Linked DNA regions of Adhaeribacter radiodurans. The protein of the gene in region 2 interacts with the protein of the main gene of each other region in a pairwise test. Links are inferred from orthologs where the notes say so. Each region holds a gene or a part of one and is shown on either strand. Other genes may lie near its edges.

Region 1 (3,071 bases), 1.3 Mb from region 2 along the record:
AATCGTTCACTGAAAAATCGCCTACCGACCGGAATGACATTTTAACGGCGTTACTACGGTCAATTATTAAAGCAGCAAAAACTACTCCTTCAATAGATAAGGCAAAATTTACGAGGCCTTCGGTATCGCCGGTTTTAGAATCATAGTGTTTTAATTCGTCGGCTGTAATAGCAATATAAGCTGTTCTAAATTCCCGGAGTACGGTTAGCTTATCTTTCAGCACATAGCCTAAAAACCGCAGCCGGGTTTCAGTATGACTATCGTAAATAAGACGGTGAATATTAGAAGTGTTCACGCCAACGTGCAGCAGTTCGGCAATAATTAAGTGAACATTACGCGAGGTACTCGGATGCCGGAAAGAACCCGTATCGGTCATAATGCCCGCGTATAAGCATTCGCCAATATGAACATCAATTAACGATTGGTCGCCTAAATCGCGAATTAATTCAAACACCAACTCGGCGGTAGCGGCAGCTTTGGTATTGGAGAAACTTATTTCGGCAAAATTCTCGGGTTCTAAGTGATGATCAACCAGTACTTTTACGCCCGGCGCTTCTTGTACATAAGGGCCCAATTCATTAATTCGACTCAACGAAGAAAAATCGAGACAGAAAATAACGTTGGCCTGATTTATTAATTTACGTACTAGTTCATCATTTACATTCGGGTCGTAGGTAATTACCTCGTTGTTACCGTTCATCCAGTTAAGGAAATCCGGGTAATCAGAAGGGGTAACTACTGTAACTACGTGACCTTTCTTTTTGAGGTAACCAGCTAAACCCAGCGAAGAACCTAATGCATCGGCATCAGGTTTATGGTGAGTGGTGATCAGAATCTCTTTTGGTTCCTGAAGCAGTTCCTTTAGAGCAGTAATTTGTTGCATTCTTAGCTTAAAAGCTCCTTTTTAAAAATTAGGTGCAAGACACAAAATTCGGTATAAAATAATTTAAAACAAAACATTAATTATCAAGGCTCAAACAGCAGTCAAATAACGCTTAAACCAGCTAATTATTAGTAGTATATTGCCGAACTCTGTTAATTTTGCGCCGGTTTTGCGGTTGGCTTTAAAGTTGGAAGGTTAAAAGACTGGAAAGTTGTTTTACTTTTTTACATAATCCATAATAGGTTGTACAATTTAAAAACAATTCAGCAATCCAGTTTTTCAACATATACCTTTATAAACTATTAAATATTATTATTTACTAAAAAAAACAAATTTATATACATGGCTACTAACCAAACATTTACAATGATTAAGCCGGATGCGGTACAAGACAACCACATTGGCGCTATTACTCAAATGATCGAAGCGGGTGGTTTCCGGATTGTTGCTTTGAAAAAAACAAAATTAACTTCGGAGCGGGCTGGTCAGTTTTACGAAGTGCACAAAGAACGTCCTTTTTACGAGGGTTTAGTAAATTATATGAGCTCTGGCCCAATTGTAGCCATGATTCTGGAGAAAGAAAATGCAGTAGCCGATTTTCGTAAGTTGATTGGAGCTACTAATCCGGCCCAAGCCGAAGAAGGAACCATCCGGAAAAAGTTTGCTAAATCTGTTGAAGCCAACGCCGTACACGGCTCTGACTCTGATGAAAATGCCCAAATCGAGGGAGATTTCTTTTTTGCTGCCGATGAGCGTTTCTAAATGGCTGCTTTTCAAACAATAATGAAATAGGGTAAACATTAAATTAAAATAATAAAAGAGAAAGCTGGTTCATTTTAATGAGCCAGCTTTCTCTTTTATTATTAGAAGCATGCTTAGTTTTAAAATTTATTTCTATAAAAGAAACCAGACCTTTTAACAAAGGGGGCCTTTCAGAAACTTTATTTGGTTGATAGCTCCGGCTCTAATTCTGGTTTAACATTAGTGCCAAATACCCTGGATACCCAGCGTGGTAAAAATACAGAACCTAAAATTAAATAAAGATAATAGGTAACCATGCGGTAAAGCAATACAATAACAGTGGTAAAGCTACCTAGCCATTTACCAAAAAAAGTAGGAAAAGCAATTTCGGCGAAACCAGCGCCTCCGGGCGTTATAGCTACTAACAGTACTACTTTATAAATTAGGTTACGCGAAAAAATAAGCATGTGGTCCTGAAAGCCAATATTGGTAAAAGCTGCAATCAAGCAATTAATAACATAGTAACGAGCCGTCCAGACGAAGATAGTAGATAAGCAGGCTCTGCTCCAATAACCAAAAGAATAACCTTTTAATTGCCGCGACGCCCATACTAACTCGTTGCCATGTTTATAAGCCGCTAACCGCCACTTTTTTAGAAAACCTATTGAAGTAATTCGTAGGAATAATCGTTTAACTGCTTTAGGGTTGCGAAATAAAGCGTACCACATTAACATCGCGTATAAAGCAATTAGTAAATAGCTAATAATAAATGCAATCTCTAAACCTGCTTTAAATGATTCGGGTAGAGCGGTTACATCGGGGAAAACATCGCCTTGGGTGGCAAACAAAACTAGAGGTACTGCTGCTAAAAAAAACATATTGTCGAGCATAGCGGTAACCATTACGTACGCCAACGACTTACCTAATGGAATGCCTTCTTTGTTAATAATAAAGGCCGCTACCGTAGAACCACCCGCCACCGACGGCAACACGCAGGAGGCAAACTCCCACAGCATAATTACATCCAGGCTTTTGCGCCAGGTAAGGACTTTTTCGGTGATATGCCGAATACGATAAACGTATCCTGCATCGCGAACTATTAACACCAAAATAGTCATAACCAGCCAAAAGGGCTGGGCATTTTTTAAATTTTGCAAATCGGTGATATTGTTGTTCCGGTAAAACATGTAGCCAATTACCACCAATCCAATAAATACTGGAATTAATATTCGCTTTGTCGAAAAGTTTTCCAGTAATTTTTTTCTATTCAGATCCATCAGAAGCTACTTGTAAAGATTCCTCAAATACTTTAAGCCGGAAATTATTAAAGCCTTCGTCAATAATTATGCTAATTACCTGCAGTTGTAGCATATCCAAAATGGCTAAGAAATTAAAAATAATTCCAATTTTATCCGGAAAAGCCGTTATGAGTTCCGTAAAAGTGATA
Region 2 (3,108 bases):
GATATCATCACTTCGGGGTGTTTACAAATCTGTTTCCAGGCTTGCTGCATTTCTTTTGACCAGTAAATATCATCAAATACAAAAACGCTGTTTTCGGTGGACTTTGTCAGGCACCATTCAAAATAACGTAAAGTGGGTTCGTAACGATGGTTACCATCAAATAAAACAAAATCTACGGTATTTAAACCAGCTAATACAATTGGTAAGGTTTCATCAAAGTTGCCGGTTATTACTTCTACATTTTTGAGTTGAAGTTTTTTAAAAACTAATTCAGCTTGCTGAGCCAATGGAGAGCAGCCTTCTAATGTAAATACCTGCGCTTTCTTTTTAGCTGCTGCCAAATAAGAAGTAGTAAGGCCTAAACTGGTGCCAATTTCCAAAATGGTAACTGGTTGCTGAAAATTGACCAGACGAAAAAGTAATTGCGCTCTGCGGGGAGGGTTGGCCGTCGTACGGGCAATATGGCTTATGGTTTTAGTGCGCGTATTTTGGGTACGGGAACCCGCACCAAAATCGGTAATTAATACCTGCTTGTTATTTTTATAAAGACTTTGACGTATTTTCTCGATGGCCGGAAAAATACTAAAAGAGCCGGTATGAATAATTACCCGGTTATATAAATCGAAAACGAAGGGGGAGTGAATACCATGTAACCGGGTAGATTTAATTAAATGTATTACATAATAATATACCAGCCGGATTACAAACACGAATAAGGTAAAACTAATTTAATTTATAAGGTACAATTAACACAAATTCCGGAATATTCACGGTGAACAAACTTCCGTCTACCAGTCTTTCCATGGTGTAAGTACCGCGCATTTTACCTAAACCGGTTTTTAAGTTACATCCCGATACATATTCGTGCGATTCGCCTGGTTCCAGCACCGGTTGCTGACCTACTACACCTTCTCCTTCTACTTCGCGTACAACCGCATTAGAATCATAAATATACCAATGACGTCTTAGTAACTTTACGGTAAACTCGCTGTTATTCTCAATAATAATTTTGTAAGCAAAAACAAAATGCTGCTGCGAAGGGCTGGAATAATCAGGTAAATAATTGGTAGTAACCGTTATTTTTACTCCTTCTGTGGTGGTTGTATCCATATGGCGAGCGCTTTTGTTGGTAATTAACATTCAATTTTAGGCAATAGTTTTTGTAAAACAAGAAAATAGTAAAAAAATACTGTTTAAAAGTAAAATCATAAAGCATACTTGTATGAACGTTAAAATAGAAAAAAGTTGGCAAAATGAACTGCAACCAGAATTTGAGAAAGATTATTTTAAAAAGCTTATTTCATTTGTAAAGGAAGAATACGCCACTCATACCATTTACCCACCAGGCGGCCAGATTTTTAATGCTTTTGATAAATGCCCCTTTGATCAGGTAAAAGTAGTTTTAATAGGACAAGATCCTTATCATGGACCTGGACAGGCCCACGGGCTGGCTTTTTCAGTGAACGATGGGGTGGCTATACCGCCCTCTTTACGCAATATTTTTAAGGAAATACAAGATGATTTAGGCAAGTCTATTCCGAAGAGTGGCAATCTGGAACGCTGGGCGAAACAAGGCGTATTGTTGCTGAATGCTACTTTAACGGTAAGGGCAAATACGCCCGGTTCTCATCAGAAAAAAGGCTGGGAAGAGTTTACGGATGCCGTTATAGAGATAGTATCAGAAAAAAAGGATAATTTAGTTTTTATGCTTTGGGGAGCCTACGCGCAAAAGAAAGGAGTAATTATTGAGCAGAAGAAAAAGCATTGCATTCTGAAAGCGGCTCATCCATCGCCTTTTGCGGCTGACAAAGGTTTCTTCGGCTGCCGGCATTTTAGCCAGGCTAATTCTTACTTAAAAGAACATGGCTTAGCCGAAATAGACTGGTAAAAATTAATTAACCGTAGTAACTAAAAACAAAAAAGTACTGACTAAAGCCAGTACTTTTTTGTTTTCTATTTATCTAATTATTAATGAATAATATTAAAGATACGGTTCCAGCGAACTTTACCCCCTATGCCACCATTTGGATTGGCCGACATCCAGATAAGAACTGCTTTACCTACAATATGATCTTCCGGAACAAAACCCCAAAAGCGTGAATCTGCCGAGTTATGGCGATTATCACCCATCATAAAATAGTAATTTTGCTTAAAGGTATATGTTTTAATTTCTTTACCATTAACAAAAACCTGATCTCCTTGTACTTCTACGTTTTCATTGCCTTCGTATTTCCGGATAACTGTTTCGTAAAGAGGCACTGTCATGGAGTCGAGGGTAATGGTTTGGCCTTCTTTCGGGATTTGGATCGGTCCGTAATTATCTTTGTTCCACTTAAACCGTGAAGGCAAATTGGGATATACACTTGGGTCTGCTACTCCCACCGGATCTTTTAATAATTGAACTTCCTTAATAAAACCTAAGGTTTTTAATTTTTCGGCGGTTTCGGGCATTGTATGTACGATGTATCCACCTTGCACCATATTAATGTCCGTAATGTCGTATTCCTCGAAGGTTTTTTCGTTTATGGCCTGATCTGTAACCAAATAGTAACTGTACTGCAGCTTTTCAGGTTTAGTGGCTAAGGTACCATTTACGTAAACCTCCATATCGCGTATTTCTACTTTATCGCCCGCAATGCCAACACAACGTTTAATATAATTAGTGCGTAAGTCGGCGGGGTATTGATCTTCCGGGGGATAATTAAATACCACCACATCGTTATTTTTTACTGAAGAAAAACCAGGTAACCGGTGCGATTTTAACTGAATAGCACTGGAATAAGAAGGAATGCTGGTTCCCCAAATAGTTTGATGGGTAAGCGGTACCTGCAAGGGAGTTCGCGGGGTACGAGGGCCATAATGTAACTTACTCACAAACAGATAATCCCCTACTAACAGCGATTTCTCCATGGAAGGAGTAGGAATCGTATACGCTTCGAAAGTAGCCCACCGGATTAGAGTAGCTGCTACTACCGCAAATAAAATAGCATCGCCCCATTCCCGAAAGAAGCTTTTTTGCTTTTTTGTTTTTCTTTCAGGTTTCGTTAAAATCTTGATATTCATACGTTTGATATTGTAACTTACAAATTTAGCATATCTTTCATTCCA
Region 3 (3,000 bases), 3.6 Mb from region 2 along the record:
CACAAAGCCTTGCAGCTATCGGGTTTGTGGCAGTACCTCGACGAGTTAAAACCAGCTTCCTCAGTGATGTACGTGTCGGAACACCACGACGAGTACCTGCGCACCGAAATTGGTTACGGCAAAGCTAAAAAGCCGGAAGACTACCTGGAAAGCTTTACCCAATTTATTAAAACCAACCCGAACAGGATTGCTGCGCTGGATATGGTGTGTACCAGCCCGAAAAACCTAAACCGGCAATCGCTAAAAGAATTATATTTAGCTTTGGACCAAGCCGGCTTTAACCAGAAAACAATCCGGACAGCCTGGAAAGAAGTAAAAAAGGAGGACATTGCGGCCGATATTATTTCCTATATTCGGACTCTGGCCATGGGTAATTCCCTCATCAGCCACGAAGACCGCATTAAAAATGCCGTGAAAAAGGTACAAGCCATGCGCCCCTGGAATAAAACCCAGGAGAAATGGCTGGACCGTTTCGAGAAGCAATTGCTGCAGGAAAGCATTCTGCAGCTCGAAGACCTGGATAAGTCCCCATTTGCCGATGACGGGGGCTTTTTGCGCCTGAACAAAATATTTGATAACCAACTGGAAGAGGTTATCTCTACCCTGAACGAACATTTATATATTCAAACTGCTTAAAGAATGAGTGCTGACGAAATTGCGAATAAACTCTGGAACCTGTGTAATGTATTACGTGACGACGGCGTTACCTATCACCAATACCTGAATGAATTAACCTATATTTTATTTTTACGCCTCTCGGAAGTAAAGAAATTTGAAGTAGATATTCCGGAAGAATACCAATGGTCTAGGTTAAAAAGCATTACCGATAATAAAGATTTATTTGATAGGTACCGGGAGATGCTAGCTACCATTAGTACCAAATCGAATAATGCGGCGATAAAGGAAATTTATACCAACGCCTCATCTACCCTGCGTAAGCCGGTAAACCTGCGCACCCTTATTACCAGCATCGATGCCATTGATTGGTACGATGAACACGAACAAGACAAAATTGCTACCATTTACGAGGAACTGCTGGAGCGCAACGCCGGCGAAAAGAAAAGCGGGGCCGGTCAGTATTTCACGCCCCGGCCGTTGATTAACGTAATGGTAGATTTAATTTCCCCGAAAGTAGGTGAACGCTGGAACGACCCAGCCGCCGGCACCTTCGGTTTCATGATTGCCGCCGACCAGTACCTCCGCGAAAAGACCGATAATTATTACGACCTGGACGATAAACAACGGCAGTTCCAGATAAACGAAGCTTTTAGCGGCTGCGAACTGGTGCAGGATGCCCACCGCCTGGCCCTCATGAACGCCAAACTGCACGGTCTGGAAAGCCGCATCGAAATGGGTGATACCCTTTCGGAATTAGGCAAGAGCTTCCGGAATTACGATGGCGTGTTGGCTAACCCGCCCTTTGGCACTAAGCAAGGCGGTGAACGCCCTTCCCGCGATGATTTAACCTATCTATCGAGCAACAAGCAGCTCAACTTTTTGCAGCACATTTACCGTTCTTTGCACAAAAAAGGCGGTGCCCGGGCGGCCGTGATATTGCCCGACAACGTGCTGTTTGAAGACGGCGATGGCCGCAAAATACGCCATGACTTAATGAACAAGTGCAACCTGCACACCATCCTACGATTGCCCACCGGAATCTTTTATGCCGCCGGGGTAAAAACCAATGTGTTGTTTTTTGAGCGCGGCAACACTGAAAATGGCAATACTGAAAAAGTTTGGTTTTACGACATGCGCACGAACGCACCAAGCTACGGCAAGCGCACGCCTTTTACCCGTTTTGCTTTCGCTGATTTTGTAAAAGCCTATACTGGTGGCATTGAAATTACCGAAGTGAAGGAAGCTTTTGATGGTAAAGTAGACCACGAAAAAAGAGGTTTGGTGCAAGATGAACGCTGGAGTTGCTTAACACGGGAAGATATTGCCAAAAAGAACGACTCTCTGGATTTAGGATTGATTGCCGATGCTAGTTTTAGCAACGATGCTAATACTGATGAGCCTATAGATATTGCGCGAGAAGCTGCCGAAGAATTGAAATCTATACAAACTGAGTTAAATAGTATAATGGCGTTGTTGGGATGAGAGGAAAAGAATTACCTGAGAATTGGGTAGAAGCATCTATTTCAGAGTTCATAGCCAATGATGGCATTTTCATTGATGGTGACTGGGTAGAATCAAAAGACCAAGATGTAAATGGAGATGTACGGCTAATCCAGTTAGCCGATATTGGTGTAGGGGAATTTAGAGATAAATCTTTCAGATTTTTAACTTCTGAAAAGGCAAAAGAATTAAAGTGTACTTTTTTAAATGAGGGAGATATTTTAGTTGCACGCATGCCCGATCCTTTAGGTAGAGCATGTATTTTTCCATTATCTGGAAAATATGTGACTGTGGTTGATGTGGCGGTTATTAGACCTGGTCAAGATGGAGTAAATCCAAAATGGCTAATGTATATTATAAATTCTCCTAAAATTCAAAAAGAAATTTATGAATTAGCCTCTGGTTCAACCCGACTTAGAATTTCAAGAGGAAATTTATCTAAAATCTCCTTCCCACTCCCACCACTTGCCGAGCAAAAACGCATTGTAGCCAAACTGGATGAAGCCTTTCAGCACCTAGATGCCCTGAAAGCCAAGCTGGAACGTATTCCAGAGCTTCTTAAAACCTTCCGCCAAGCCGTCCTCACCCAAGCTGTAACTGGTAAATTAACGGAAAAGTGGCGAGAAGTAAATGCGAATATTGAATCAGCAAATGAACTTCTTCTGAGGCTTAAAGAACAAAGGGCTTTTAATTATATGGCTCAATGTGATGATGCTACAAAAGCAGGTAAAAGAAAGCCACGTAAAATATTCTTAGAAGAAATTCCTGAAATAGACTATGGCATAACAACCGATATTCCAGAATCTTGGACAATAACAAATATTGAATTTCTTGCCTTTGTTACCAAGCTTGCAGGTTTTGAATATACAAACTATATAAAAT

Evidence for each region.
Region 1: the proteins of ung (region 2) and HUW48_RS02965 interact in binary tests that used the Escherichia coli proteins (3 or more experiments, as listed by UniProt). The link is inferred for Adhaeribacter radiodurans from one-to-one orthologs.
Region 3: the proteins of ung (region 2) and HUW48_RS21870 interact in binary tests that used the Escherichia coli proteins (3 or more experiments, as listed by UniProt). The link is inferred for Adhaeribacter radiodurans from one-to-one orthologs.

The regions. Positions count from the first base shown.
Region 1 is NZ_CP055153.1:584,315-587,385, forward strand. The notes cover bases 27-2,935. They hold HUW48_RS02965 (nucleoside-diphosphate kinase), read left to right. Parts: upstream 27-1,225; coding sequence 1,226-1,645; downstream 1,646-2,935. Other genes in these bases: HUW48_RS02960 (DHH family phosphoesterase), read right to left, coding at 27-883; HUW48_RS02970 (lysylphosphatidylglycerol synthase transmembrane domain-containing protein), read right to left, coding at 1,825-2,901; HUW48_RS02975 (segregation and condensation protein A), read right to left, coding at 2,888-2,935. Also shown: more of HUW48_RS02960, read right to left, coding at 1-26; more of HUW48_RS02975, read right to left, coding at 2,936-3,071. UniProt on the Escherichia coli protein: Major role in the synthesis of nucleoside triphosphates other than ATP. The ATP gamma phosphate is transferred to the NDP beta phosphate via a ping-pong mechanism, using a phosphorylated active-site intermediate.
Region 2 is NZ_CP055153.1:1,909,116-1,912,223, forward strand. Bases 110-3,055 are described here. They hold ung (uracil-DNA glycosylase), read left to right. Parts: upstream 110-1,222; coding sequence 1,223-1,888; downstream 1,889-3,055. Other genes in these bases: HUW48_RS07980 (O-methyltransferase), read right to left, coding at 110-710; apaG (Co2+/Mg2+ efflux protein ApaG), read right to left, coding at 724-1,110; lepB (signal peptidase I), read right to left, coding at 1,969-3,055. Outside these bases: more of HUW48_RS07980, read right to left, coding at 1-109; more of lepB, read right to left, coding at 3,056-3,063; dapB (4-hydroxy-tetrahydrodipicolinate reductase), read right to left, coding at 3,081-3,108. UniProt on the Escherichia coli protein: Excises uracil residues from the DNA which can arise as a result of misincorporation of dUMP residues by DNA polymerase or due to deamination of cytosine.
Region 3 is NZ_CP055153.1:5,478,673-5,481,672, forward strand. What follows is about bases 32-2,869. They hold HUW48_RS21870 (class I SAM-dependent DNA methyltransferase), read left to right. Parts: upstream 32-639; coding sequence 640-2,100; downstream 2,101-2,869. Other genes in these bases: hsdR (type I restriction-modification system endonuclease), read left to right, coding at 32-636; HUW48_RS21875 (restriction endonuclease subunit S), read left to right, coding at 2,097-2,869. Outside these bases: more of hsdR, read left to right, coding at 1-31; more of HUW48_RS21875, read left to right, coding at 2,870-3,000. UniProt on the Escherichia coli protein: The subtype gamma methyltransferase (M) subunit of a type I restriction enzyme. The M and S subunits together form a methyltransferase (MTase) that methylates A-2 on the top and A-3 on the bottom strand of the sequence 5'-AACN(6)GTGC-3'.